2 regions of the Streptomyces sp. NPDC002463 genome follow, and region 2 is predicted to be linked to the other one. Evidence: predicted binding sites of a transcription regulator. Region 2 holds the regulator's gene; the other holds the start of a gene.

Region 1 (14,691 bases), on a different contig from region 2:
TGGCCGCCGCACCGTGGTGAGTGGTGTGTGTCTGCTCCATTGCTCCGCCTCGCGTCGCCGATGTCGGTGCAGCAGCCTAGAGGTACCGGCGGCGTCCCGGCTATCCAGGAGCTATCCGGGACGGACGGCGAGGTGGACCACGTCGGGGACGCCCCGGGCAACCGGGATCTCTTCCGTCCGTACCCCGCTGAATCCGGCATTCCGCAACGACTCTTCGAAATCGGCGGACGGCTGGGCGGACCACACGGCGAGGATCCCGCCGGGGTCGAGACGGGCCGCGCAGGCCGCCAAACCCTCGGCCGAGTACAGGGATTCGTTGTCCTCGGTGACCGTCCAGTCGGGCCCGTTGTCGATGTCCAGACACAGGGCGTCGTAGGTGTCGGTCGTGGTGCGCAGGTACTCCACCAGGTCCGTGTGCAGGATCACGGTCCTCGGATCGGCGAGCGCAGCCCCGGAGATCGCCGCGAGGGGTCCCTGCCGGTGCCAGTCGATGATCGCCTCCTCACGCTCGGCGACGACGATCCGTCGCCAGCGGGGCTCGGCGGCGGCGTGCGCGAGCGAGAAACCGACCCCGAGCCCGCCGACGAGGACGGACGCACCGGACCGCGACTCCTCGGGCAGGGCACCCAGCGCCGCGTCGATCAGCAGCCGCTCGGAGCGCCCGTCGGAGGTGTCCATGAGGAAGGTGCCGTTGGCGATGATCTCGTAGTGCTCGGCCCTGCGGCGGAGCACCACTTCTCCGTACGGCCCATCGCGGCGGTCGAGGGTGACGGGGCTGGTCATGATCACTCCGTGGTCTCGTGAACGTACGGTCTCTCCCGGCCATCCTTGCGGGGCGGCGACGACCGGGACAAACACTTAACGAGCCGTACGCGCGCGGGGACGCCGTCTCTCGTACGCCCCTCACGGGCTCGTCGGCGGGCCGCCCTCCGGGAGGGCCGCGAAGACGCGGTCGAGGGCCGGTGGGCGGGTGTGGTCGTCCGCGACGACCAGGCGGTGGCGGTACGTCACGTAGTACTGGAAGCCGTCCGGGATCGGCTTGCCCGTCGGGCGGTCCGGGACCAGGGCGAAGGCGGGGTCCTCCAGGGCCGCGCGCAGTTCGGCGGCCTCGGCGGGGGTCTGCCGGCCCGTCCGGGGCGGTCTGGTGCCGGAGCGGCTGGTCCAGCTGCCGTCGTAGTGGACGACGAGCCGGTTGCGGACGCCGGCGAGGCCGCCGTTGACGACCACCTCGACGAGGACCTCGCCCGGCTGGGGTTCCGCGGTGGGTGTGCCGGGGTCCGTCGTGGGGCTCGGAACGGCCGGCGTGCTCGCGCTCGACGGCGCTCCGCCGGGCACGGGCGGCACCCCGGGGCCGCAGCCGCTCAGGCCGCCGGCCAGGGCTCCCGCCAGCAGCAGGGCCCCGCACCACTTCCCCGTACCCCTCACGCCTCGCACCATGGGACGAGCATGCCCGCTCCGGGGTCCCGCTCGCAGCCGGACGGCCGGGTTTCAGCCCCGGGTGTCTGTTCGGACCATTCCGGTGATCGGTCCCCGGTAGCGCCAGTCCAGGGAGTCGTAGAGCGCGAGGCCGTCCGTGGTCGCAGCGAGCACGCCGGTCTCGGCGCCGGCCTGGGCGGCGGCGGCCTCCAGGGTGCGCATGACGTTCGCTCCCAGGCCCCGGCGCCGGTGCGCGGGGTCGGTCTCGATCTGGTCGGCCACGGCGGTGGAGCCGGTCGGGGCGATCTGGCCGCGGGCGGCGAGGGTGCCGTCCGGGGCGAGGACGCGGACGCGGATGACGCCGTTCGCGACCTCGGTCGTGCGGGCGTACCCCTCGGGGGGCGCGGGGCGGACGCCGGGGTCCAGGGGCTTGACCATCATGAAGCCGGGGTCGTCGGGGACCGTCCATCCGTCGGTGATCCACGCCGCCGCCTCCTCGGGACCCGCCATCACCTTGAGCCAGCTGTACGGCGTGGTCAGCCGGGCGCAGAGCGCGCCGACGGAGGCCGCGTCGGGGGCGGGCAGGACGTGCCGCACGACATGCCGGGGCAGGCCGACGTCGATCCGGTAGCCCCAGGGCTCGGCGACGGCGGCCGGGGCGCCCCGGGAGACGGTCCAGCCCGCCACCCACGCTGAAGTAATGGATGAGATGTTCATGAGGGCATTACATGTGGGCTCTGTGGGTGCGTGTGGGGGTGATCGCTCAGAGCGAACGTATGGACGGGAACATCTCTGGGCTCACAAGCATTGAGTGCACATAGCTCAACTTGACTGCCGAAGGGGAGATCATGGCTTCTGAGTCCATGGCGTCCGTGCCGCTCACTCTGCCTGTGCTGCCGCTCGACGACGAGGTCGTGCTGCCCGGAATGGTCGTGCCGCTGGACCTGTCCGACAACGACGTACGGGCCGCCGTCGAGGCCGCCCAGGCCGCCGCCCGCGCCGTCGCGGGCAAGCCCCGCGTCCTCCTGGTGCCGCGGGTCGACGGGACCTACGCCGGCACCGGCGTCCTGGGCATCGTCGAGCAGGTCGGGCGCCTGTCCGACGGCGATCCCGGCGCGCTGATCCGCGGCCTCGGCCGCGTCCGCATCGGCGCCGGCACGACCGGCCCCGGCGCCGCCCTGTGGGTCGAGGGCGCCACGGTCGAGGAGACCCTGCCCGACCCGCTGCCCGGCCACGTGACCGAACTGGTCAAGGAGTACAAGGCGCTGGCCACCAGCTGGCTCAAGAAGCGCGGCGCCTGGCAGGTCGTCGACCGCGTCCAGCAGATCGACGGCGTCGGCGCCCTCGCCGACAACTCCGGCTACTCGCCCTTCCTCAGCGTCGAGCAGAAGGTCGAACTCCTGGAGACCGCCGACCCGGTCGCCCGCCTCAAGCTCGCCACCGCCCTGCTCCGCGAGCACCTCGCCGAGCAGGACGTCGCCGAGACCATCGCCAAGGACGTCCAGGAGGGCGTCGACAAGCAGCAGCGCGAGTTCCTGCTCCGCCGCCAGCTCGAAGCCGTCCGCAAGGAGCTCCGCGACCTCAACGGCGAGGCCGAGGGCGACGAGTCCGACGACTACCGCGCCCGCGTGGAGGCCGCCGACCTGCCCGAGAAGGTGCGGGAGGCCGCCCTCAAGGAGGTCGAGAAGCTGGAGCGGTCCAGCGACCAGTCCCCCGAGGGCTCCTGGATCCGCACCTGGCTGGACACCGTCCTCGAACTGCCGTGGAACGAGCGGACCGAGGACCGGTACGACATCCGGGGCGCCCGCGCGGTCCTGGACGCCGAGCACGCCGGCCTCGACGACGTGAAGGAACGGATCACCGAGTACCTCGCGGTGCGCAAGCGGCGCTCCGACCGCGGTCTCGGCGTGGTCGGCGGCCGCCGCGGCGGTGCCGTGCTCGCTCTCGTCGGTCCTCCCGGCGTCGGAAAGACCAGCCTGGGCGAGAGCGTCGCCCACGCCATGGGCCGCCAGTTCGTCCGGGTCGCCCTCGGCGGCGTACGCGACGAGGCGGAGATCCGCGGTCACCGGCGGACGTACGTCGGCGCCCTGCCCGGCCGGATCGTCCGCGCCATCAAGGAGGCCGGGTCCATGAACCCGGTGGTCCTGCTCGACGAGATCGACAAGGTCGGCTCCGACTTCCGCGGCGACCCCGCGGCGGCCCTCCTCGAAGTCCTCGACCCCGCGCAGAACCACACCTTCCGCGACCACTACCTGGAGGTCGAACTCGACCTCTCCGACGTCGTCTTCCTGGCCACGGCCAACGTCCTCGAAGCCATCCCCGAGGCGCTCCTCGACCGCATGGAGCTGGTGCGCCTCGACGGCTACACGGAGGACGAGAAGGTCGTCATCGCCCGTGACCACCTGCTCCCGCGCCAGCTGGAGCGGGCCGGTCTGGAGCCGGGCGAGGTCGTCCTGGAGGAGTCCGCGCTGCGGAAGCTGGCCGGGGAGTACACCCGCGAGGCCGGTGTCCGCACCCTGGAGCGGTCGATCGCCCGGCTGCTGCGGAAGGTCGCGGCCCAGCACGAACTCGGCGACCGCGAACTGCCGTTCACGGTCGGAGCGGACGGCCTGCGGGAGCTCATCGGGCGGCCGCACCACGTGCCGGAGTCGGCCCAGGACCCGGCGGAGCGGCGGACGGCCGTGCCGGGTGTCGCCACCGGGCTCGCCGTGACCGGCGCGGGCGGTGACGTCCTCTTCGTGGAGGCGTCCCTCGCCGACCCGGAGACGGGCGCCGCCGGTCTGACCCTCACGGGTCAGCTGGGCGACGTGATGAAGGAGTCGGCGCAGATCGCGCTCTCCTTCCTCCGCTCGCACGGCGCGGAGCTGGAGCTGCCCGTCACCGGCCTCAAGGACCGGGGCGTGCACATCCACTTCCCGGCGGGCGCGGTGCCCAAGGACGGGCCGAGCGCGGGCGTCACCATGACGACCGCCCTCGCCTCGCTGCTGAGCGGCCGGCTCGTCCGTACGGACGTGGCCATGACCGGCGAGGTCTCCCTCACCGGCCGCGTGCTGCCGATCGGCGGCGTGAAGCAGAAGCTCCTCGCCGCGCACCGGGCGGGCATCACGACGGTCGTGATCCCCAAGCGGAACGAGGCCGACCTGGACGACGTCCCGGCCGAGATCCTGGAGAAGCTGGAGGTCCACCCGGTGACGGACGTCCGCCAGGTCCTGGAGATCGCGCTCGCCCCGGCGGTCGTGCCGGTGGACGTGGCCGCGTAACTCCCCACGCGCCGGAGCGGGGTGCCCTGTCGGCACCCCGCTCCGGCGCGTACGGATCCCGTTACCCGGATGTCAGTCGGGGCTGGCATGCTCGTACGCATGAACGACGACGCCTTCTGGGCTCTCATCGACGAGTTGGGCCGCCGGCCGGGTGACCGGGAGGAGCGGCTCGAATGGCTGCGGGCGGAGTTGCTGCGGCGTCCGGAGGCCGAGAGCGTGGCGTTCCAGGTGCGCCTGGAGCGGACGACCGAGCTCGCGGACACGCGCGCGCTGTGGAAGGCGGCGAACCGGATAGAGGGCGGCGCCTGCACGGACGACGGCTTCCACTACTTCACCCTCTGGCTGGTGGGCCAGGGGCGGAAGGCGTACGAGTCGGTCCTCGCCGACCCGGACGCGCTGGCGGACCTGCCCGGGGTGCGCGCGCTCGTGGGCCGGCACCACGACGAGTGGCACGACGACGAGTGGCCCGAGTGGGAGGAGCTCGACTACGTCGCCCAGGACGCGTGGGACGAGCTGACGGGCCAGGAGGACGACCACGGCGAGGAGTTCCTCGACGCGGTGGAGGCGGCGGAGGACGCCGCGGAGGCGGCGGGGGAATGGGAAGAGGGCGAGTCGCCCCGGGGCTCTCGGCCGGAGGGGTTGGCGATACCCCGACTCACCGCCCTCTTCCCACCCGCCACCTCCGGCTCCTAGGAGCCGGAGGGGTACGGGCCTCAGAGGCCCGGGCCTCGGGGTCGGAGCCTGACGGGGCCCGGCTCCCGGGATCTCGGGGCCTCGGGGCCCGGGCCTCGGTGTCCGGGCCTCGGTGTCCGGAGCCGAGGGGGCCCGGACCTCGGGCTCCGGGGCTCAGGGGCCCGAGGTCCGAGGTGTCGGGGGCCTCAGGGGTTCGGGTCCCTGAGCGTTCAGGACGCCGACGAGTTGCGGCGGCGGCCCAGGAGCAGGCTGCCCGCTGCGAAGACGGCGAGGGCGCCCGCGCCCGTGAGGGCCAGCGGGAGCGGCGAGGCGGGGGCCTCGGTGGTCTCGGCGGAGAGGGCCGGGGGCTGCTCGTCGCCGCCGTGGCCCGCGTGGCTCACGGTGGACAGCTCGGCGCCCGCCGCGATCTTCGCCTCGGTCGGGGCCTGGGCCCCGGCCGTCGTCGCGGAAGCCGTCGCCGTACCGCCGAACGTGACGTCCGAGCAGCTGTAGAAGGCCTCGGGGCTGTCGTTGCGCTGCCAGATCTTGTAGACGATGTGGCGGCCGGTGCGCGCCGGGAAGGTGCCCGTGAAGTTGTAGTAGCCGTCGGTCGCGGTGCGGCCGGTGTTGTAGACGGCGACGGGCGTCGGGTCCAGGTCCGACCACTTCAGGGGATGCGTCGGGTCGAAGCCCGCCTTGGTGATGTAGACGGTCATCGTGCCCGAGTGCGGCGCCGTCACGCGGAACTTGAAGTCGAAGGAGCCGGCTGCGACGGCCGTCGCCGGCCAGTCGGTGCGCGCCCAGTCCAGCGCCCGGTACTTCTCGCGGTTGGCCGAGCAGAGCTTGCCGTCCGGGATGAGTGCCTGGTGCTGCCCGGCGGCGTTGGCGATGTTGACCTCGTTCCAGTCGTAGAGCGGCTGGGTGCCGGAGTCGGCGACGAGGTCCTTGCAGACCTGCGACTTGGGCGTCTCGGGGCCCTCGGCGTAGCAGGCCGCGATCCGGCTCACGGGGTTGAAGACGGCTCCGTGGGCGCTCGCGGTGGCGGGCGTGAGGCTGACCAGGGCCGCGGCGGCGGACAGGGCTGCGACGCCGGTGGCGGTGCGGCGGGAGGACGGCATGCGGGGGCTCTCTCTCGTGCGTGGGGGAGTACGGGTTGAGCAACGCGCGCCGGGCGCACGGAAGTTGATCCGGGCGACCGGCGGAGGAAGCCTCGCATTGGTCCATACCAATGGGCAAGGGGGTGGACGGAAAAAGGCGGCCCCCGGAATGCCGCCGCACACCGGGGGCCGCCGTCGGGGCGGCGGGGGTCAGCCGTTCGCGAGTGCCTGCACGCGCGAGTAGTCCCCGTTGAAGTGGTTGTGGTCGCCGACCGTCGGGCCGGAGGAGGTGTACTGCCAGATCGTGTAGTACGGCCAGCCGGCCGGGAGTTCGCCGACGTCGGTGGCGTACCGCGCGATCCACAGCGGGTTGGTGGAGGAGAAGGCCGCGGAGTTGCCGGTGCACTGCTTCCACCAGCTGGTGGCCGTGTAGATCACCGGGTCGCGGCCCGTCCGGTACCGGTAGCGGTTCACGAAGTCCTGGATCCAGGCGACCATCCCGGACGCCGTCTTGCCGTAGCAGGTCGCGCCGTACGGGTTCCACTCGATGTCGAGGACGCCCGGCAGGGTCCTGCCGTCCTTCGACCAGCCGCCGCCGTTGTTGACGAAGTAGTCGGCCTGGGCGGCTCCGGTCGTCGTGTCCGGGGTGGCGAAGTGGTACGTGCCGCGGATCATGCCGACGTTGTAGGAGCCGTTGTACTGCTGGGTGAAGTAGGTGTTCTTGTAGTACGTGCCCTCCGTCGCCTTGACGTAGGCCCACTTGACCCCGCTGTTCCACAGCGTGGACCAGTCCACGTTGCCGTTGTGGCTGGAGACGTCCACGCCTTCCGTCTGGGTGGCGAGGAGCGAGGCGCCGCCGGCCGGCTCGGCACCCTGTCCGTCGTGCGCGATCACGCCCATGCCCATGTAGGCGGAGCCGCGCGCGGGGGTCGCCTTCCGGGCGCCCGGGTCCTGGGCGGCGGTGGCGGTGCCGGAGAGGCCGAGGGGGAGGAGGAGGGCCAGGGCCGCGAGGGCGGCGCCGGCGAGGGTCGTTCCGGATCTGTGCACACGCATTGCGTGCCTCCGAAAGGCTCGGTGGGGGAGCGATGGCGGCGGACCGCACGACAAAGCCTGGAATGGACATGTCATACGCCCTGCCGGAGAAGACGCTACGCACGTAGACCCGCCCTGCGGAAGGGGGCCTGGTTGCCGCCGTTGGTCTACGCCTGCGAAATACTGAAGGAGCTGCGGCGATGGACGTCGCCGCAAGAAACTTTCAGGGTCCGGAAAGCGTGCGGGAGGTGCTGACGTGCACGGAAGCGGTACGGGAAGTGAAGGCCGGGCCACCGCCGGAAGTGGTGTGGACCAGGAATTCCTGGCCCTCGAACGGGAGCTGGCGGTCTTTCTGCGCCGCGCCCGCGCCCAGTCCGGCGAGATGGCCCGCGAGGTCCACCCCGAACTGGAACCCGCGGCCTACGGCCTCTTCGTACGCCTCGACGACGCCGGACCCCAGCGGGCCACCGAACTCGCCGGGTACTTCGGTGTCGGCAAGGCGACGATGAGCCGCCAGCTCCGGGCCCTGGAGGACCTCGGGCTCGTCGCCCGGGACCCCGACCCCGCCGACGGCCGCGCCTCGCTCGTCCGTCTCACCGAGGAGGGCCGCAGCCGCTTCCGCAGCGTCCGCGACGCCCGGCGCGAACGCTACGTCCGCAAACTCGCCGACTGGGACCGCGCCGAGGTCGCCGAACTGGCCCGCCTCCTGAACCACTTCAACCTCCGCTCGGAGGGGTGACGGGTCGAGGCTCACCGCCCCGGCAGCTCCGCGTACGCCGCCGTCGCGTCGTCGTGCAGCTTCCAGCGCCGCGCGCCGCCGGCCCGTGCGTCCGCCGCCTCCAGGGCCCGCACCCGGCGGAGCAGGCCGGCCGGGCCCTCCTTCCGCAGGACGCCGAAGCAGTCCGTCCAGTCGCCCTCGCCGAACAGCTCCACCCAGCGGCTCGCCCCGTCGGAGAGCGCCGCCAGGGCCCGCACCTCCGCGCGGGGCGCCGTCCCGGTCACCGCCCGCGCGGCCACCTCCGGGTCCGCCGCCGCGGTGAAGAAGCCGCCCTCCCGGTTCCGCAGCCGGTCCGTCGCCTCCAGGGAGCGCAGCACCTCGGCCGGCACCCGGTCGAGCCGGTCGTCGAGCACGGCCCGCACCGTCCCGTCCGGGGACTCCAGGAGGAGTACGGAGTCGGAGAGGACGAGGTGCTCGACCGAGGTCTCGTCCCAGCGGGCGAGGACCACGGTCGCCTGAGGTGTTCGCACGTGAGAAAGGTCACAGGTGTCGCGATGGGCGTCCGCGGTGCGCCGGATTGCCAGCGACAGGATCTCGGACAGGGGCATGTCCCGGCGGGAACCGGACAGTTCGGTCAAAGCCCCGCCCAGTCGCGCGGTGAACCAGGGGACCGTGTGCACGCAACCGTCATCACCGGCGGGAGGTGTGACGCCGTCGAGCAGGACGAGGGTCCCCCCGCTGCCCGAGGCGGGCAGAACAGCGGCCACCCAGTCCTCGTTGGGGCGTTCGGGGCTGCCGGGAAGAGAGGCGACTTCGCTGCGCATGCCTTCCAGTGTGCCCGCCGCCGCGCATTCCCCCCTGAACTCCTTCACCGGACCTGCAAACGGCCGGAAAAGGCCTGTACCAAGCCCGCAGAAGCGGTGCGAGAGGCGGAAGGGTTACCTCCGGGAAACTGCGGGCGCGCATCCTGCCAAAGCCTGCCCGGAAGATCCAACCGGCGCCCCGTGCGAGCCCCCGGAACCCACCTCCGCGAGTTGTCCGCCAACTACGGAGTGTTGTTCACTCGTTCGGGTGGCGGAGCGGCCGATGCCCGTCCCCCTGCCGGAAGCGCTGGAATGGTCGGAAGCCGTACCAGGGGTGGGGGTGCTCCTTAGTGACCGGCCGTCACCTCTGCTTCATCGGCGGACGAATCAAGAATGCGAGCACCGGTGCAGAAGAAGCGGCCTCGGAGCAACAACGGCACGCAGAGCCAGACCCCCGGTGAGCCGCAGGCCCCCGCCGGCCGGCCCAAGCGCGTCCGCAACCGGCTGGTCGCCGGCGTCGCCCTGGTGAGCGTCACCGTCCTCGCCGCCGGAGCCCCCGCGGTCCTCGCCGCCTCCGCCGAGCTCACCGAGTCCCAGCGCCTGGTCACCCTCGCCGAACTCGACCGGCAGGCCGTCACCCTCGCGCACTCCCTCGCCGACGAGCGCGACGAGGTCGTGGCGTACATCGCCGCCGGCCGCGAGAACCAGAGCGGCGACGCCAAGCACAAGCGGCAGATCACCGACGCGCGCTCCACCCGCGTCGACCGCCAGATCGACGAGATCCGGCCCGCCGCCCCCGCCGAACTCCGCCGCGAACTCGCCGGAGTCCCCTCCGTCCGCCGCACCGCCCTCACCGGCAAGGGCACGGCCCTGGAGGCCCACAAGGCGTACTCGGACGTCATCGCCAAGCTCCAGGCCCTCGCCGACGAACTCGCCGACAAGACCCCGGCCCGCGCCTCCGACACCGCGCTGACCGGGGCCACCCGCGCCCCCGCCGCCCTCGGCCGCGCCGTCGAACAGGCCTCCGCCACCCGCGGCCTGCTCCTCGGCGCGCTCTCCGTGCCGCAGCCCGAGCCCACCGGGGACGTCCACTACGACCCCCAGACCGGCACCTACGTCGCCGACGAGCCCGAGGGCGCGGCGGAGGCCGACCGGGCCCGCGACGGCCTCACCGCGGCCGCCCAGCAGGCCCGCGTCCGCGAGCTCGCCGCCCTCGGCGACTTCGACCAGGCCACCGGGGCCACCGCCCGCGACTCCCTCGCGGCCACCGTCACCGGCCCCGACGTCAAGACCGCCGAGCTCGCCCTCGCCAGCCTCACCGACCAGCCCAGGCTGACCGAGGCCGAGCGCGGCACGGACCCGGTCGCCCTGGACGCCGCGCTCTCCGCCCGTATCGAGCAGATGCGCGGCGTCGAGTCCGCCCTCGCCACCGAGCGGGTCGAACGCCTCGCCGCCCTCCGCGACGACGACGTCACCGCCCTCGAACTGCGCCTCGCCTACCTCGGCGGCTGCCTCCTCGTCGCGATCGGCATCTCCACCTACGTCGCCCGCACCCTCACCCGGCCGCTCGCCGTGCTCCGCCTCGGTGCCGCCCGACTGGCCGCCGCCCCCGAGCCGCACACCGAGGAAGCGGTCCGCTTCACCGGCCGCAACGACGAGTTCGCCCAGGTCGTCCGCTCCCTCAACGCCCTCCACGGCAAGCTCGCCGGCCTCGCCGCGCAGACCGAGCGGCTCACCGACGAGCGCGAGGACCTGGCCGCCGCCAAGGACGCCGTCGGCGCCGAACTCGCCGCCCAGCGCGCCGACCTCCAGGGCCGGGTCGCCCTCCTCACCGCCGACCTCGAACGGCTCAGGAACAGCGTCCACCACACCTTCGTCAACCTCTCGCTGCGCAGCCTCGGGCTCGTCGAGCGGCAGCTCGGCGTCATCGAGAAGCTGGAGGAGCGCGAGCAGGACCCGGACCGCCTCGCGACCCTCTTCAAGCTCGACCACATGGCGACCGTCATGCGCCGCCACAGCGAGAACCTCCTCGTCCTCGCCGGACACGAGCACGTCCACGGCCACGCCGGGCCCGTTCCGCTCGTCGACGTGCTGCGCGCCGCCGTCAGCGAGATCGAGCGGTACGAGCGGGTCACCATCCAGTCGCTGCCGCCGCACGCCCAGATCGCCGGCTTCGCCGCGGACGACCTGAGCCACCTGGTCGCGGAGCTCCTGGAGAACGCCACCTCCTTCTCGCCGCCCGACGCCGAGGTCCAGCTCTCCGGCTGGCTCCTGGAGAGCGGCGAGGTGATGCTCTCCGTGCAGGACGCGGGCATCGGCATGACCGCCTCCCGGTCCGCCGAGCTCAACACGCGCCTCGCCGAGGCCGACCCGGAGGCCTTCGAGGGCGAGGGGCTCGGCATGCGGGTCATCGCCCTGCTCGCCGCCCGCCACGGCGTCCGCGTCGAGCTGCGCGAGCAGCAGCAGGGCGGCACGGCCGCCGTCGTGGTCCTGCCCCTGCCCCTGCTGCCGACGACACCGCCGACGGCCGTGTCGGAGCCGGTACGGGTCGTGGGCGCCGCGCCCGTCATCCAGCTGCCCGGCTCGGTCGCGGAGGCCAACTCCAACACCCTGCCGTCCCGGAACCGCGACCCGCTCGTGGAGGCGGCGGAGGCGGCGTTCCTGGCGGCGGAGGCGGCGGAGACTCAGGAGACCGGGTACGCCCCGGAGCCCGAAGAGGCGTACGCCCCCGAGCCGGAGGCCCCGCACGCACCGGAGCCCGCGCCGGAGGAGCCGTACGAGCCGGCCCCCCTCGGGGAGTCCGTCTCCGAGACCACGCTCCAGGTCCGGCTGCCCGACCCGCCGCCCGAGCCGGACACGCACGAGCGCGCCGCCGACGACGAGGAGACGGCCCGGCCCGAGGCGCCCGCCGCCGACGCGACCACCGCAGACGTGCCCGGTCCGCGCCCCGCGCAGTGGGAGCGGGTCACCGACAAGGGCCTGCCCAAGCGCACTCCGCAGGTGGTCCGCCAGCCGGCCGCCGCCACCACGCCCCGCCGGGGCGGCGTGGACGCGGAGGCGCTGCGGCGCCGGCTCGGCGGCTTCCACCAGGGCGCCAAGGCGGGGCGCCGGGACGTGGAGGCGGAGCTGGACACGGCTCGCGCAGAGGCCACACAGACTGCACGTACAGGGGAGAAGACGGGGGACACAGTCGAGGAGGCACGCAGTTGACCGCGACGGGAACGTTCGGACTGAGCACGGAAGCCCGCAACCTGCAATGGCTGCTGGGGAATCTGGTGGAGGAGGTCCCGGGTGTCCGCTCGGTGGCCGTCGTCTCCTCCGACGGCCTCATGCTGCTCTCGTCGGATCCGGCCACCCAGCAGGCCGCGACGGCCGCCGACGGCCCCGGCCGTCCCGGCGGGCCGCGCGGCTCCAGCGCCGATCTGGCCACCATCGTCTCCGGCATCGGCAGCCTCACCATCGGGGCGGCCCGGCTGATGGACGGCGGCGGGGTCAAGCAGACGATGGTCGCGATGGACGAGGGCAGCGTCTTCGTCATGTCGATCAGCGACGGCTCGCTGCTCGGCGTGCACGCCACGCCCGACTGCGACATGAGCGTCGTGGCGTACCACATGGCGCTCTTCGTGGGCCGCGCCGGTCACGTACTCACCCCCGAAGTCCGCAGTGAGCTGCGCAAATCGATGGAGAGCACCCAGTGACGGCCATGTCCTCAGCCCACGGGTTCAAGCTGCCGGTACGAGGGGAGAACCGCCGCCCCGCGCGCGTGCGCCCGTACTCGCTGACCGGCGGCCGCACCCGATTCGGGCACATCCTGCTCGTCGAGACCTTCGTGGCGGCGCTCGAAGCGCCCGCCGCCCGCAAGGTCCTCACGGACGGCGGGCCCGCCGTCCGCGGGCTGATGCCGGAGATGCGGGCCATCGTCGAGATCTGCCGCCGGATGCGGACGGTCGCGGAGATCTCGGCGCTTCTGAAGATGCCGTTGGGGGTCGTCCGGGTGCTGCTCAGCGACCTGGCCGACCAGGGAAAGATCCGTGTGTACGGGACCGGTCACGGCACCGGCCAGCCCGACCGCGCGCTCCTCGAAAGGGTGCTGAGTGGACTCCGTCGTCTCTGACGCCACCGCCGTCTCCGAAAGCCCGGCGGTCGCCGGCATCCCCGCGCAGCCGGGGCCCGAGGGTCCGGTCCCGGACACCGAAGAGGGCGCCCAGGACTGGCAGCTCGACCACTCGCGCGCCCCGATCGCGACGAAGATCGTCGTCGCGGGCGGCTTCGGCGTCGGCAAGACCACCTTCGTCCGCGCCGTCTCGGAGATCACCCCGCTCCAGACCGAGGCGCTGATGACCCGGGCGAGCGAGGACACCGACGACCTCACCGCCACGCCGGACAAGCTCACCACCACGGTGGCGATGGACTTCGGCCGGATCACGCTCGACAACGACCTGGTGCTGTACGTCTTCGGCACGCCGGGGCAGCAGCGCTTCTGGTTCATGTGGGACGACCTGGTGCGGGGCGCGATCGGGGCGATAGTCCTCGCCGACACGCGCCGGCTCACCGACTGCTTCCCGGCGCTCGACTACTTCGAGAGCTGCGGGCTGCCGTACATCGTGGCCGTCAACCACTTCGAGGGCACGGAGCTGTTCGAGGCGGACGACGTACGGGAGGCCCTGACCGTGCCCGCGCACGTGCCCGTGGTGATCATGGATGCGCGCAAGCGGTACAGCGTCGTCGAGACCCTGCTCGCGATGGTCGCGCACGCCCTCGAAGCCACGCCCGAATAGCCGGCCCAGAACCGCCCTCCCCACAGCTCACCGTCGCCAGGAGCACCACCCATGCGGAAGATACTCATAGTCGGCGCAGGCCAGTCCGGCCTGCAGCTCGCCCTCGGACTCCAGTCGCAGGGGTACGAGGTCACCCTCATGTCGAACCGGACGGCGGACGAGATCCGTACCGGCCGGGTCATGTCCACCCAGTGCATGTTCGACACCGCCCTCCAGCACGAGCGCGACCTCGGGCTGAACTTCTGGGAGTCCCAGGCCCCGCGGATCGAGGGCCTCGGCGTCTCCGTCGCGGGACCCGAGTCCGCCCGCGTGATCGACTGGGTCGGCCGGCTCGGCGGATACGCCCAGTCCGTGGACCAGCGCGTGAAGATGGCCGGCTGGATGGACACCTTCGCCCAGCGCGGCGGCCAGCTGGTGATACACGGCGCGGCAGTCGGCGACCTGGACTACTTCTCCCGCAGCTACGACCTGGTGCTCGTCGCGGCCGGCAAGGGCGAGCTGGTCTCCATGTTCGGCCGGGACGCCGCCCGTTCGCCGTACAGCGAGCCGCAGCGCGCTCTCGCCGTCGCGTACGTCCACGGCCTCGGCCCGCGTCCCGAGCACCCGGAGTTCGACGCGGTCCGCTGCAACATCGTGCCCGGTGTCGGCGAGCTCTTCGTCATGCCGACGCTGACCACCGGCGGCCGTGCCGACATCCTCTTCTGGGAGGGCGTCCCCGGCGGCCCCGTCGACGCGTTCAAGGGCGTCAAGGACCCCTCGGAGCACCTGGCGCTGACGCTGGAGCTCATGGAGAAGTTCCTGCCCTGGGAGTACGCGCGCGCCACCAAGGTCGAGCTGACCGACGCGGGCGGCACCCTCGCCGGCCGGTACGCGCCGACCGTCCGCAACCCCATCGGCCGCCTCCCCGGCGGCGGC
Region 2 (14,691 bases):
AGAAGACCGAGGTCCTGGAGGAGGCCGTCTCGCGCCTGAAGCGGCTGGCCTGAGACACGGGCGGCCGTTCGGCCGGGTGGGGGGTGGGTGCCCCCACCCGCGCGCGCCCTCCGGGAGCCGGGACGATCGTCGGGTAGACCGATTTACCGGGTAATGATCGGTTTCCCGCGCCCGGAGGTGCACCCTGTCCGCCGAGACCCTCGACCGCACGGCACCCCCGGCCGCGGTCCGCAGCGGGCCCCGTGACCGTCTGCGGTTCCGGGGCCCGCTGCGCCGGGCGGCGCCCGCGCTCGGGCTGTTCGCCGCCGCCCGGCTCACCGGTCTGCTCGTCCTCGCCCTGTGGGCCCCGCGCACCGGCCGCTCGCCCCGGGCGCTCCTCGCGAGCTCCTGGGACTCCCGGTGGTACGCCGGGATCGCCGCGCACGGGTACGGGCGCGTCCTCCACGGCGCCCACGGCATGGTCCTGAACGACCTGGCCTTCTTCCCGCTCTACCCGGCGCTCGTCCGGGCCGTCACCACCGTGCTGCCCGTCGCCGGGGGCACCGCCGGGCTGCTGCTCTCCTGGCTCGCCGCCGGGGCCGCCGCCTGGGGCGTCTACCTCGTCGCGGAGCGGCTGCGCGGCCGCCGGACCGCCACCGTGCTCGTCCTCCTCTGGGGCCTGCTGCCGCACTCGATCGTGCTGACCATGGCGTACACCGAACCGGTGATGACCGCGTTCGCCGCCTTCGCGCTGTACGCGCTGCTCACCCGCCGCTGGCTCTCGGCGGCCGCCCTCGCGGGCCTCGCCGGGCTGACCCGGCCGAACGGGGTCGCGGTCGCCGCCGCCGTCGTCGTGGCCGCGGTCTGCGAGCTGTGGCGGACCCGCGGCCGGTCCGGGCCGCGGGTGTGGGCGGCGGGCCTGCTCGCGCCGGCGGGCTGGGTCTCGTACGTGCTCTGGGTGGGCGTCCGGCGCGGCGACCCGCTCGGCGGCTACTTCGCCGTGCAGGCCGGCTGGACGTCCCGGTTCGACTTCGGGAAGGGCGCGCTCGTCTTCGTACGGGACATGCTGGGCGGCCCCACCCAGTTCGGCTTCGTGATGGCGCTGCTCATCACCGGCGCGGGCGTGCTGCTCTTCGCGCTCGCGGTGTGGACGGAGCGACTGCCGCCGCCCGTGCTCGTGTACACGGCGGTGCTCGTGCTCATCGCCGTCGGCGGCTCGGGCTTCTTCGAGTCGAAGCCGCGTTTCCTGCTGCCGGCCTTCCCGCTGCTGCTGCCGCTCGCGGCGGCGCTGACGAAAGCCCGGCCGAGGGCCGCGATCCTGGTGGTCGCGGCCCTGGCCGGGCTCTCGTACTGCTACGGGGCCTACGCCCTGACGCTCGCGCGCATGGCGATCTGATCCCTGAGGGGCTCAGGCCTCGTCGTCGCCGGAGGCCTTGTCCTCGGGGGACTCCAGGCCGAACTGCTCGACGATCCACTTGTCGAACTCGATGGAGGCGCGGACCCAGCTGACCGTGGAGGACACGAAGTGCTCCAGGGCGACGCCGGTGCCGATCAGCATCTGCGCCTCGCCGATGAGGCGGAGGGTGGCGGAGCCGTCCTCCTCCTCGTGCAGGTGCGTGTACACCTTGGGCCACAGGGTGCGGCGGTTCCAGTCGTCGATCGCGTCGAGAACCTTCGCGCGGTCGTCGGCCGAGTGCGGGCGGTCGTAGAACGTCCGCACCGAGAAGACCTGCTGCTCGCCCTCGCCGCGGAACATGAAGTACGTGCGGAACTCCTCCCACGGCGCCGCGAGGTCACCCTCGTCGTCGACGACGTACTTGAGTTCCATCTGCTCGAGGAGCTGCTTGACGAGGTCCTGGTCGGGGACGACGGGGCCCGCCGGTCCTGCGGCCTGAGGCTGGGGCTGGCCCCCGAAATTCGGAATCGAGGACGGGTCGATGCTCACCGTGTATTTCCCTTCGTACGGATGCTCGCCATCCTCCCCCATGCCGGGCGGTACGTGGCAAGCCCCGCCGGGCCGGAAGCGGCAAGATCCGCTGCCAGCTGACATGATCTCTGGCCCATGGGGGACACGAAGAAGAAATCCCGGTGGTGGATCTGGCTCGGCGTGGGGCTCGTGGCGCTCTGCGGGCTGCCGATCTCCTTGTTGGTCTGGGGGGCCTACTCGTTCAGCGAGGCCGGGAAGCCGCAGCCGGTGGACTGCGCCGAGGCGATGGAGTTCGCCCACGGCCGGCTTCCGGCGTCCGCCGAGGACGCCCGGTGCACCGAGGCGCATTGGCAGGACTCGTATGTCACGGTGGACTTCCGCATGCCGCGCGCCGGGGTCGCCGACTGGCTGAAAGCCACCTATCCGGGCGGCGAACCACCGCCCTCCTGCGACAAGGACCTCTGCCTGGACGCGGACTACGACCAGGCGCTCTACGTGAACGTGAAGGTGGTGTACGAGGACGGCGGCACCGCCCTCGTACACCTCAGCTCCTTCAACGTGTAGCCGCGCCCACGATCAGCCCGTCCTCGACACGGTCCACGCGGACCGTGTCGCCGTCGACGACCTCGCCCGCCAGGATCTCCTTGGCGAGCCGGTCGCCGATCGCCGTCTGGATCAGGCGGCGCAGCGGCCGTGCGCCGTACGCGGGGTCGTTGCCCTCCTCGGCGAGCCACTCCAGGGCCTCCGGGGTGACGTCCAGGGTGAGGCGCCGCTCGGCGAGGCGCTGCGCGAGGCGGCCGATCTGGAGCTGCGCGATCCGGCCCAGCTCGGTCCGGTCGAGCGCCGAGAAGACGACCAGGTCGTCGAGCCGGTTGAGGAACTCGGGCTTGAAGCTCGCCCGCACGACCTCCAGGACCTGCTGCTTCTTCACGTCCTCCGAGGTCAGCGGCTCGACCAGGAACTGGCTGCCCAGGTTCGACGTCAGGATCAGGATGGTGTTGCGGAAGTCCACCGTCCGGCCCTGCCCGTCGGTCAGGCGTCCGTCGTCCAGGACCTGGAGCAGGACGTCGAAGACCTCCGGGTGCGCCTTCTCCACCTCGTCGAGCAGGACCACGCTGTACGGGCGGCGGCGGACCGCCTCCGTGAGCTGGCCGCCCTCCTCGTAGCCGACGTAGCCGGGGGGCGCGCCGACGAGCCGGGCGACGGAGTGCTTCTCGCCGTACTCCGACATGTCGATGCGGACCATGGCCCGCTCGTCGTCGAAGAGGAAGTCCGCGAGCGCCTTCGCCAGCTCGGTCTTGCCGACGCCGGTCGGGCCGAGGAAGAGGAAGGAGCCGGTGGGCCGGTCGGGGTCGGCGATCCCGGCGCGGGTGCGGCGCACCGCGTCGGAGACGGCCTGGACGGCCTCGGACTGGCCGATCAGCCGCTTGCCGAGCTCCTCCTCCATGCGGAGCAGCTTCTGCGTCTCGCCCTCCAGGAGGCGGCCGGCGGGGATGCCGGTCCAGGAGCCGACGACGTCCGCGATGTCGTCGGGACCGACCTCGTCCTTGACCATCGCGTCCTTCGCCGCCTCCTGCTGGGCCTCCGCCTCGGTGGCGGCCTCCAGCTCGCGCTCCAGGCCCGGGATCTCCCCGTACAGCAGCTTGGAGGCGGTGTCGAAGTCGCCGTCGCGCTGGGCGCGCTCGGCGCGGCCGCGGGTCTCGTCGAGGCGTTCCTTCAGCTCGCCGACCCGGTTGAGGGACTGCTTCTCCTTCTCCCAGCGGGCGGTGAGGCCGCGGAGCTCCTCCTCGCGGTCGGCGAGGTCGCGCCGCAGCTTCTCCAGGCGCTGCTTGCTCGCCGCGTCCGTCTCGTTCTTGAGGGCCAGCTCCTCCATGCGGAGCCGGTCCACGGAGCGCTGGAGCTCGTCGATCTCGACGGGCGAGGAGTCGATCTCCATGCGGAGCCGGGAGGCGGCCTCGTCGACGAGGTCGATGGCCTTGTCGGGGAGGAAGCGGGAGGTGATGTACCGGTCGGAGAGCGTCGCGGCGGCCACCAGGGCGGAGTCGTTGATCTGCACCTTGTGGTGGGCCTCGTACCGGCCCTTGAGTCCGCGGAGGATCGCGATGGTGTCCTCGACGGTCGGCTCGGCGACCAGGACCTGCTGGAAGCGGCGCTCCAGGGCGGGGTCCTTCTCGATCCGCTCGCGGTACTCGTCGAGGGTGGTCGCGCCGACCATGCGGAGCTCGCCGCGGGCCAGCATCGGCTTGAGCATGTTGCCCGCGTCCATGGCGGAGTCGCCGCCGGCGCCCGCGCCGACGACGGTGTGCAGCTCGTCGATGAAGGTGATGATCTGGCCGTCGCTCTCCTTGATCTCGGAGAGGACGGTCTTCAGGCGCTCCTCGAACTCGCCGCGGTACTTCGCGCCGGCGACCATCGCGCCGAGGTCGAGCGAGACGAGCCGCTTGTTCTTCAGGGACTCGGGGACGTCGCCCTTCACGATCCGCTGGGCGAGGCCCTCGACGACGGCGGTCTTGCCGACGCCGGGCTCGCCGATGAGGACCGGGTTGTTCTTGGTGCGGCGGGAGAGCACCTGGACGACACGGCGGATCTCGTGGTCGCGGCCGATGACCGGGTCCAGCTTGCCCTCGCGCGCGGCGGCGGTGAAGTCCGTGCCGAACTTCTCCAGCGCCTTGTACTGCCCCTCCGGGTCGGGTGTGGTCACCCGGCGTCCTCCCCTGCTCGTCTCGAAGGCGTCGAGCAGCTTCTTCGCGCTCGCGCCCTGCTCGTCGAGGATCTCACCGGCCCGGCCGCCCTTGGCCGCGATGCCGATGAGCAGGTGCTCGGTCGAGAGGAAGTCGTCGCCGAGCTCCTTGGCGCGCTTGTCGGCGTCGGCGAGGACGGCGAGGAAGTCGCGGTTGGGCTGCGGGGGCGCGACCGTGGACCCCGTGATGCTCGCCAGACCGGCGAGGAGGCGCTCCGCGCCGGCGCGCACGACCGCCTGGTCGGCACCGGCGGCGGCGAGCAGGTCGGTGATGTTCTCGTTGTCCTGACCGGTCAGCAGCGCGAGCAGCAGATGGGCGGGGGTCAGGTCGGCGTGTCCGTCGGACACGGCGCGGCTGCTCGCCGCGTTGATCGCGTCCCGGCTCCGGTTGGTCAGTTCGGCGTCCACGTGCGGTGCTCCTCCTGGGTTCTCGTGGGTCCTCTCCTTCTATGACTTCTCCAGGGTACACAAAGTTGAGTCGAAGCGGCTCAATGTTTCGGAGGGAGCTCGACCCCGGGTAGTTTCCGGGCATGGCCACAGACCCCAGGAACCCCTCCGACTCGTACCTGAGCTTCTGGCGCGAGTACCACATGTGCACCCTGACCACCCCTCGCCCGGACGGCACGCCGCACGTCGTCGCGGTCGGCGTCACGTACGACCCCGAGGGCGGGTACGCGCGCGTGATCACCAACAAGAACAGCCGGAAGGTCGCCAACGTCCTGGCGGCGGGCGCGGACGGCGCGCGGGTCGCGGTCTGCCAGGTCGACAAGGGGCGCTGGGCCACCCTGGAGGGCGTCGCCCACATCCGTACGGAGGCCGAGACGGTCGCGGACGCCGTCGACCGCTACGCCGAGCGCTACGGCCGCACGCCGTCGCCGAACCCGGACCGGGTCGTCATCGAGATCGCCCTCACCCGGGCGATGGGCCGCGCCTGATCCGTACGGGAGAAACGAAAAGCACAGCGGCACCATCGCGTTTCAGGTCCGCGATGGCGCCGCTGTGTGGGGGAAGTGCCGGAGCGATCTACAACGACGGGGGAATCGCTCAGGCACTGCGGGGGGTGGCGGTGATGGCCTCTGCTTCGATCAGCTGGTGGTCGCGCTGATCGAGGTTGACGAAGATCATGCCGTACCGGATGGCACAGCGGATGGGCTGTGGAGCGCCTCGGGGGCGGCGCAGACAGCGGTACGCACGGACGTCTTCGTCCTGTTCGCGGGCGACGACGATCGGCTCTCCGAAGAGGGTGACCTTCAGCGAGTCGCCACGGTGGGGGATTGCCGTGGCGAGATCGACGAAGTGCCAGCCGGAGCGGTAGGCCGAAGCCATCTCCCGGCGGAACCTGGGGTCATCGGGAACATTCATGTGCCCGACTAGTCCCAGTCAGGTTCCTGCACGGGGGCCACGCTCCAGCCCGGGTCGTCGACCACGGTGGGGGCGGCGAAGTGCCAACCCGGGTCGAGCTGAGCGGCCTGCACCTCCGCCGTCCCCGAGTGCCAGCCCGGGTCGAGCGCCACTCCCGCGCCCACTGTGGCGGCCGCGATGAAGGCGAGTCCGGCCGCCGCACGTATGAGCTTCTTCATCATCACCGAGCAACCTCACTTGAAGGCAACGTCTCTTTTCCAACCCCCGCGAGTAAGACGATGGCTTACTCTCTGCGCCTGCACCACCAAACCCAGGCATCATGTTCCTGAGATGCAGGAGCCTGGGGGTGTACATATGCGGAAACAAGCGGACGAAACAGGTCACCCACATTCGCACGCCGAACTGTGCGAAGCGGGCTCCGAGCTGTACGCGGCCGCTCTGCGCACCGGGCGAATACCCCGGTCAGAGGCGGTCGAGACGCCTTGCCTCCTCGACCTGTCCCTGCTCCACCCCGACCCCGACGACGCGCAGTGGCTGCGTCCGGTTCCCCCCTCAGCGGCGCTCGCCCAGCTGCTCCAGCCGATCGAACGGGAGATACTCGACCGCCGGCGGCGCACCGTCGCCCTGTCGGACGCCTTCGAGCCGTTCATGGCCATCAGCGCCCACGACTCCCCCACCACACACGCGATCAACGTCCTCGAGGGCATCGACCGCATCAACTCCACCCTGGACCGCGTCGTGGCCAACTGCCGCCACGAGCTCCTCACCGTCCAGCCGGGCGGCGGCCGCCCCGCGCAGGCCCTCAGCGAGGCCCTCGACCGCGTCTCCCCGCTCCTCGGGCGCGGCATCAGCATGCGGACGCTGTACCAGCACACCGCACGCCACACCGAGCTCACGCTCACCTACCTGGAGCACGTCGGCCCCGAGGTCCAGGTCCGCACCCTCGAAGAGATCATCGACCGGCTGATCATCGTCGACCGCGAGGTCGCCTTCATCCCGGCCCGCAGCGACCGCCAGGTCGCCCTGGAGCTGCGCCACCCCGGTCTGGTCGCCTACCTCGGCGGCGTCTTCGACCAGTTCTGGCATCTGGCGGTGCCGATACGGGAGGAGATCCCGTACGACATCAAGACCGACGGCATCGGCGGCGTCCAGCGCTCCATCGCCAAGCTCCTCGTCGAGGGGCACGTCGACGAGGCCATCGCCCGCCGGCTCGGGATGAACGTGCGGACCTGCCGGGCGCACATCGCCAAGCTCGCCGCCGCCCTCGGCAGCGGGAGCCGCGCTCAGCTCGGCTATCTGATCGCCCAGTCCGGCATCCTCGAACGGGACAGCTGAACGGCAAGAATACGGCCGAGGCCCCTTCACCGGTGGTGAAGGGGCCTCGGGCGTGACAGGGGAAGAAGGGCTACTCGCCGCGCTTCGGGCGCCACACCACGAGGGCGCTCGCCTGCTGCACGTCGGTGTACGGCACCAGATCCCGGCGGTACGAGGCGTGCACCTGGGCCTCGCGCTGGCGCATCGTCGCCGCCGCGCCCTCGACCGCCGCCGACAGCTCGGCCACCCGGGCCTGGAGCGCCGCGACCTGGTTCTCCAGTTCGATGATCCGCTTGATTCCGGCCAGGTTGATGCCCTCGTCCTGCGACAGCGCCTGCACCTGACGGAGCAGCTCGATGTCACGGGCCGAGTAGCGGCGGCCCCGTCCGGCCGTGCGGTCCGGAGAGACGAGCCCGAGGCGGTCGTACTGGCGCAGGGTCTGCGGATGCAGACCGGAGAGCTGGGCCGCCACCGAGATGACGTACACCGGCGACTCGTCGGTCAGTTCGAATGGATTGCGTCTGCGTCCTTCCACGGGTCACGCTCCCTTCGCGGCCTGGAACAGCTCGGCCCGCGGGTCCTCCGAGGCGGTCGCCTCGCGGAAGGTCTCCAGGGCCTCGCGTGCCTTGTCGTCCAGTTCCTTCGGCACCGCCACCTCGACCGTCACGAGGAGGTCGCCGCGCGTGCCGTCCTTGCGGACCGCGCCCTTGCCACGGGCGCGCATGGTCCGGCCGTTCGGGGTGCCCGCGGGCAGCTTGAGGGTGACCGCGGGGCCGCCGAGGGTCGGGACCTTGATCTCGCCGCCGAGCGCCGCCTCCGAGAAGGAGACCGGCACCGTGACGGTGAGGTTGTCGTCCTTGCGGCCGAAGACCGGGTGGGCGTCGACGTGCACGACGACGTACAGGTCGCCGTTCGGCCCGCCGCGCTCGCCCGGCGCTCCCTTGCCGCGCAGCCGGATCTTCTGGTTGTCGCTCACGCCCGCCGGGATGCGGACCTGCATGGTGCGGGAGGACTTGGCCCGCCCGCTGCCCTTGCAGACCTCGCAGGGGTTCTCGGCGATGAGGCCGCGGCCCTTGCAGTCCACGCAGGGGTCGGTGAGCGAGAAGCCGCCGCCGCTGCCGCGCGAGACCTGACCGGTGCCGACGCAGGTCGGGCACACCCGGGGCGTGCCGTTCTTGTCGCCGGTGCCCGAGCACGCCGTGCACGGCTGCTGGCTGGACATCCGCAGGGGCACGGTCGCGCCCTCGATGGCCTCGGTGAAGCTGAGCGTCACCTCGGACTCGATGTCCTGGCCGCGCCGCGGCTGGGTGCGGGTGGCACCCCCGCCGCGGTTGAACAGGCCGCCGAAGACGTCCCCGATGCCACCGCCGCCGAAACCGCCCCCGCCCGCCCCGCCCTGGGCGCCTCCGAAGAGGTCGCCCAGGTCGAAGTTGAACGAGCCGCCGGCGCCCGGGCCGCCGGCCCTGAAGCCGCCGTTCCCGAACAGGGCGCGGGCGTCGTCGTACTCCTTGCGCTTCTTGGGGTCGCCGAGGACGTCGTTCGCCTCGGAGATCTCCTTGAAGCGCGCCTCGGCGCTCGCGTCACCCTTGTTGGCGTCCGGATGGTTCTCGCGGGCGAGCTTCCGGTACGCCTTCTTGATCTCGGCCTCGGTGGCGTCCTTGGGGACGCCGAGAACCTTGTAGTAGTCCTTCTCGACGAAGTCCTTCGTACTCATCGACGTCCCTCCTCCCGCTTCCGGGTACGGCTGTTACTCGCTGTCCTTCTCGGACTTGTCGGGGTCTTCCGACTCCTCCGCCTTCGCCTGCGCGCCCGGCTGGGGCTCGGCGACGGCCACGCGGGCGGGCCGGATGGTCCGCTCGCCGATCCGGTACCCCGGCTGCAGGATCGCCACGCAGGTCGTCTCGGTGACGTCCGGCGCGTACGAGTGCATCAGGGCCTCGTGGATCGTCGGGTCGAAGGGCTCGCCCTCCTTGCCGAACTGCTGCAGACCCATCTTGGCGACGACGGTCTCCAGCGATTCGGCCACCGACTTGAACCCGCCCACGAGCTCGCCGTGGTCCCGGGCCCGGCCGACGTCGTCGAGCACGGGAAGGAGCTCGGACAGGAGGCTCGCGACGGCGATCTCCTTGACCGTGACCCGGTCCCGCTCCACGCGGCGGCGGTAGTTCTGGTACTCGGCCTGGAGCCGCTGGAGGTCACCGGTGCGCTCGGTGAGCGCGGTACGGGCCTGGTCCAGCTGCGCCAGGAGGGCTACGTCCGTAGCGTCCCCGGCCGGGGCCGTCGAGTCCTCCTCGGAGGTCTCGGCGGCCTCGGCGGCGTCGTCAGCGGTGGCGCCGGAGGGGACGTCGGACTTCTCCTCGAAGTCCGGGGTCTCCTCGGTCACGCCTGGCCGCCCTTCGGCTTCTCGTCGTCGATGATCTCGGCGTCGACGACGTCGTCGTCCTGCGCCTGGGCCTGACCGGCATCGCCGCCGGCGGCCTGGGCGTCGGCGTACATCGCCTGGCCGAGCTTCTGCGAGACGGCCGCGACCTTCTCGGTGGCGGTGCGGATCTCCGCGGTGTCCTCGCCCTTGAGCTTCTCCTTCAGCTCGGCGATCGCGGTCTCGACCTCGGTCTTGACCTCACCCGGGACCTTGTCCGCGTTCTCGGCGAGGAACTTCTCCGTCTGGTAGACGAGCTGCTCGCCCTGGTTGCGGGACTCGGCGGCCTCGCGGCGGCGGTGGTCCTCCTCCGCGTACTGCTCGGCCTCCTCGCGCATCCGGTTGACCTCGTCCTTCGGCAGCGAGGAGCCGCCGGTGACGGTCATCTTCTGCTCCTTGCCCGTGCCCAGGTCCTTCGCGGTCACGTGCATGATGCCGTTGGCGTCGATGTCGAACGCGACCTCGATCTGCGGGACGCCACGCGGGGCCGGCGGCAGACCGGTCAGCTCGAACATGCCGAGCTTCTTGTTGTACGCCGCGATCTCGCGCTCGCCCTGGTAGACCTGAATCTGCACGGACGGCTGGTTGTCCTCGGCCGTCGTGAAGATCTCGGACCGCTTGGTCGGGATCGTGGTGTTGCGCTCGATGAGCTTGGTCATGATGCCGCCCTTGGTCTCGATGCCGAGGGACAGCGGGGTCACGTCGAGGAGCAGGACGTCCTTGACCTCACCCTTGAGGACACCGGCCTGGAGCGCGGCGCCGATGGCGACGACCTCGTCCGGGTTGACGCCCTTGTTGGCCTCGCGGCCACCGGTCAGCTCCTTGACGAGCTCGGCGACGGCCGGCATGCGGGTCGAGCCACCGACGAGGACGACGTGGTCGATCTCGCCCAGGGCGATGCCCGCGTCCTTGATGACGTTGTGGAACGGCACCTTGCAGCGCTCGAGCAGGTCCGAGGTGAGCTGCTGGAACTGGGCGCGCGTGAGCTTCTCGTCCAGGTGCAGCGGGCCCTCGGCGGAGGCCGTGATGTAGGGCAGGTTGATCGTGGTCTCGGTCGAGGACGAGAGCTCGATCTTCGCCTTCTCCGCGGCCTCACGGAGACGCTGGAGAGCCATCTTGTCCTTGGCCAGGTCCACGCCGTGGCCGTTCTGGAACTGCGTCACCAGGTAGTCGACGACGCGCTGGTCCCAGTCGTCACCACCGAGGTGGTTGTCACCGTTGGTGGCCTTCACCTCGACGACGCCGTCGCCGATCTCCAGGAGGGACACGTCGAAGGTGCCGCCACCGAGGTCGAAGACGAGGATCGTCTGGTCGTCCTTGTCGAGGCCGTAGGCCAGGGCGGCCGCGGTCGGCTCGTTGACGATGCGCAGGACGTTGAGGCCCGCGATCTCACCGGCCTCCTTGGTGGCCTGACGCTCGGAGTCGTTGAAGTACGCCGGGACGGTGATGACCGCGTCGACGACCTTCTCGCCCAGGTACGCCTCGGCGTCGCGCTTGAGCTTCTGCAGGATGAAGGCGCTCATCTGCTGCGGGTTGAAGCTCTTGCCGTCGATGTCGATCTTCCAGTCGGTGCCCATGTGGCGCTTGACCGACCGGATGGTCCTGTCGACGTTGGTGACGGCCTGACGCTTGGCCACCTCGCCGACGAGCACCTCGCCGTTCTTCGCGAAGGCGACGACGGACGGCGTGGTCCTGGCGCCCTCGGCGTTGGTGATGACGGTGGGCTCGCCGCCTTCCAGAACGCTGACGACGGAGTTAGTCGTGCCCAGGTCGATGCCGACCGCACGTGCCATTTCGATTCCTCCAGCTGACTGACTTGAGTGGAACTGACTCAAGGATGCACGAGGAGGTCGCCTTCGTCAACAGACCTGAGTCGAGTCGACTCAACTCTTCACCCGACGGGACGCTCAACGGGCGCGTCGCTCCGCGTCGTTCCCCGGTTTGCCCGGGTTCACATGAAAGGGTCCGGACATATGCCAGGATTCCCGCCGGAGGGTATGACCGCATGACGGCGAAGCGCGTGATGACGGCCGAGCGCGCGCTGACGGCGAAGCGCGCGTTCGACGTGGCGGGCGGGACGCTCCTGCTGCTCGTCCTCGCACCCCTGATCGTCGGCACCGCCCTCTCCGTCACCCTCGGCGGCGGTGGCGCGGTGCTGCGCCGCCGGACGGTGGCCGGCCTCGGCGGGCGGCCCTTCACGATGCTGACCTTCCGCACGAAGAGCCCGCTGGCCGCACTGCCGCTGCTGCTGCACGTCGTCGTGGGCCGGATGTCGCTCGTCGGCCCGTGCCCGCTGACCCCGACCCACCGCGAGTGCGCGGGCGAGGGCCGCCGCCGGCTCTCCGTACGCCCCGGACTGACCGGACCGTGGCAGATCAGCGGCCGATCGGACCTGCCGTGGGAGGAGCGCGAGCTGCTCGATCTCCACTATGTGGACCACCACTGGCTGGGGATGGATCTGCTGATCCTTGCGCGTACGCTTCCAGCTGTACGCAGGCGTCGCGCGGCAAGGTTTGCCTGAGCGACACATATCACCGCGAGCGCCGCTACAGCGCGGCGCCGTGACCGGGTAATCTCAGCAGGAACTCAATAAGTTACCGCTTAGTAGGCCCGCCCGAGGAGCCCGTCATGCAACTCGCCGCGATCATCGTGTCGATCGCCATCACGGTGGTGGCCGTCGCGCTGTTCGGCCGCGCCACCGTGCAGATCTACCGCTTCGTGCGGCTCGGTCAGCCGGTCCCCGCCGGCACGCGCACCGGTGACCCCAAGCAGCGCACCATCACGCTGGTCAAGGAATTCCTCGGCCACACCCGCATGAACCGCTGGGGCATCGTCGGCTTCGCGCACTGGTTCGTCGCGGTGGGCTTCTTCTCGCTGCTCCTCACCATCGTGAACGCCTTCGGCCAGCTCTTCCAGGCCGACTGGCTGATCCCGATCATCGGCGACTGGCTGCCGTACGAGATCTTCACCGAGTTCCTCGGCCTGATGACGGTCCTCGGCATCGTGACGCTCATCGTCATCCGCCAGCTGAGCAAGCCGACCAAGGCCGGCCGCAAGTCCCGCTTCGCCGGCTCCAAGACCGGCCAGGCGTACTTCGTCGAGGCCGTCATCCTGATCGTCGGCGTCTGCATCATGACGCTCCGCGCCCTCGAGGGCGTCCAGCACCACGTGACAGGCTGGGAGCCGGGCTTCTTCGCCTCGTACCCGCTGATCGCGCTGCTCGACGGCCTGGACCTCAGCACGATCCAGTACCTCACCTACTTCTTCGCCTGCCTCAAGATCGTCACGTCCTTCACCTGGATGATCACGGTCTCGCTCAACACCAACATGGGCGTCGCCTGGCACCGCTTCCTCGGCTTCCCGAACATCTGGTTCAAGCGCAACGCCGACGGCTCCACCGCCCTGGGCGCGCTCCAGCCGATGACGACGGCCGGCAAGGAGATCGACTGGGAGGACCCGGCCGAGGACGCCGTCTTCGGCGTCTCCCAGGTCGAGCAGTTCTCCTGGAAGGGCATCCTCGACTTCTCCACCTGCACCGAGTGCGGCCGCTGCCAGTCGCAGTGCCCCGCCTGGAACACGGGCAAGCCGCTCTCCCCCAAGCTCCTGATCATGTCCCTCCGGGACCACGCCCACGCCAAGGCGCCGTACCTGCTCGCGGGCGGCGGCAAGGACATGGAGGGCAACGAGAAGGCGTCCGAGGAGCAGCTGAAGGACGTCCCCGCCTCCGCCCTGGCCGAGGCCGAGCGCCCCCTCATCGGCACCGCCGAGGAGAACGGCGTCATCGACCCCGACGTCCTGTGGTCCTGCACCACCTGCGGCGCCTGCGTCGAGCAGTGCCCGGTCGACATCGAGCACATCGACCACATCGTCGACATGCGCCGCTACCAGGTGATGATCGAGTCCGCGTTCCCGTCCGAGGCGGGCACGATGCTCAAGAACCTGGAGAAGAAGGGCAACCCCTGGGGCCTGGCGAAGAAGCAGCGCGTCGAGTGGACCAAGGAGGTCGACTTCGAGGTCCCGATCGTCGGCAAGGACGTCGAGGACCTCACCGAGGTCGACTACCTCTACTGGGTCGGCTGCGCCGGCGCCCTGGAGGACCGCGCCAAGAAGACCACCAAGGCCTTCGCCGAGCTGCTGCACATCGCGGGCGTCAAGTTCGCGATCATGGGCGGCGAGGAGAAGTGCACCGGTGACTCCCCGCGCCGTCTGGGCAACGAGCCGCTGTTCCAGCAGCTGGGCGCCGAGAACGTCGCGATGCTGAACATGGCGTTCGGCGAGGACGACGAGGACGAGTCGACGAAGAAGCCGAAGTCGGCGAAGAAGATCGTCTCGACCTGCCCGCACTGCTTCAACACCATCGCCAACGAGTACCCGCAGCTCGGCGGCGAGTACGAGGTCATCCACCACACCCAGCTGCTCCAGCACCTCATCGACGAGGGCAAGCTGATCCCGGTGACCCCGGTCGAGGGCCTCATCACGTACCACGACCCGTGCTACCTGGGCCGTCACAACAAGGTCTACACGCCGCCGCGCGAGATCATGTCCGCCGTCCCGGGCCTGCGCCAGCAGGAGATGCACCGCCACAAGGAGCGCGGCTTCTGCTGCGGCGCCGGCGGCGCGCGGATGTGGATGGAGGAGCGGATCGGCAAGCGCATCAACAACGAGCGCGTCGACGAGGCCCTGTCCCTCAACCCGGACATCGTCTCGACGGCCTGCCCGTTCTGCCTCGTCATGCTCACGGACTCCGTGAACGGCAAGAAGAACGAGGGCAAGGCCAAGGAGTCGGTCACGGTCGTCGACGTCGCCCAGCTCCTCCTCGACTCGGTGAAGACCCCGGTCGAGCCGGAGGAGCAGCCGGCGACCGAGGAGCCGGAGCCGGCGGTCTGATCCCGCACTGCCGAAAGGGCCGCCCCGCGTGAGAACGCGGGGCGGCCCTTCGCGTGCGTCAGG

What was found. Region 2 encodes HspR, which represses chaperone genes until heat shock. Its sites were predicted from a motif close to TTGAGNNNNNNNNNCTCAA; they were not measured.
Region 1: the regulator HspR is predicted to act here: its motif matches at 2,224-2,242, upstream of lon (endopeptidase La).

The regions. Positions count from the first base shown of each region.
Region 1 covers NZ_JBIARL010000001.1:108,083-122,773, reverse strand. Annotated here, with positions in the region: gene ACFYX3_RS00500 (response regulator transcription factor) at 1-40, opposite strand, end outside; gene ACFYX3_RS00495 (spermidine synthase) at 112-783, opposite strand; gene ACFYX3_RS00490 (hypothetical protein) at 904-1,437, opposite strand; gene ACFYX3_RS00485 (GNAT family N-acetyltransferase) at 1,489-2,133, opposite strand; gene lon (endopeptidase La) at 2,265-4,676, shown strand; gene ACFYX3_RS00475 (DUF4240 domain-containing protein) at 4,776-5,369, shown strand; gene ACFYX3_RS00470 (lytic polysaccharide monooxygenase) at 5,579-6,466, opposite strand; gene ACFYX3_RS00465 (lysozyme) at 6,656-7,498, opposite strand; gene ACFYX3_RS00460 (MarR family winged helix-turn-helix transcriptional regulator) at 7,734-8,216, shown strand; gene ACFYX3_RS00455 (hypothetical protein) at 8,228-9,019, opposite strand; gene ACFYX3_RS00450 (nitrate- and nitrite sensing domain-containing protein) at 9,392-12,208, shown strand; gene ACFYX3_RS00445 (roadblock/LC7 domain-containing protein) at 12,205-12,696, shown strand; gene ACFYX3_RS00440 (DUF742 domain-containing protein) at 12,702-13,112, shown strand; gene ACFYX3_RS00435 (ATP/GTP-binding protein) at 13,093-13,776, shown strand; gene ACFYX3_RS00430 (styrene monooxygenase/indole monooxygenase family protein) at 13,828-14,691, shown strand, end outside.
Region 2 covers NZ_JBIARL010000011.1:244,023-258,713, forward strand. Annotated here, with positions in the region: gene ACFYX3_RS23460 (pyridoxal phosphate-dependent aminotransferase) at 1-53, shown strand, start outside; gene ACFYX3_RS23465 (glycosyltransferase family 39 protein) at 251-1,375, shown strand; gene ACFYX3_RS23470 (YbjN domain-containing protein) at 1,388-1,924, opposite strand; gene ACFYX3_RS23475 (hypothetical protein) at 2,042-2,470, shown strand; gene clpB (ATP-dependent chaperone ClpB) at 2,460-5,054, opposite strand; gene ACFYX3_RS23485 (pyridoxamine 5'-phosphate oxidase family protein) at 5,177-5,581, shown strand; gene ACFYX3_RS23490 ((2Fe-2S)-binding protein) at 5,691-6,008, opposite strand; gene ACFYX3_RS23495 (hypothetical protein) at 6,017-6,229, opposite strand; gene ACFYX3_RS23500 (helix-turn-helix transcriptional regulator) at 6,363-7,343, shown strand; gene ACFYX3_RS23505 (heat shock protein transcriptional repressor HspR) at 7,414-7,857, opposite strand; gene dnaJ (molecular chaperone DnaJ) at 7,861-9,036, opposite strand; gene grpE (nucleotide exchange factor GrpE) at 9,070-9,705, opposite strand; gene dnaK (molecular chaperone DnaK) at 9,702-11,534, opposite strand; gene ACFYX3_RS23525 (sugar transferase) at 11,747-12,262, shown strand; gene ACFYX3_RS23530 ((Fe-S)-binding protein) at 12,370-14,628, shown strand.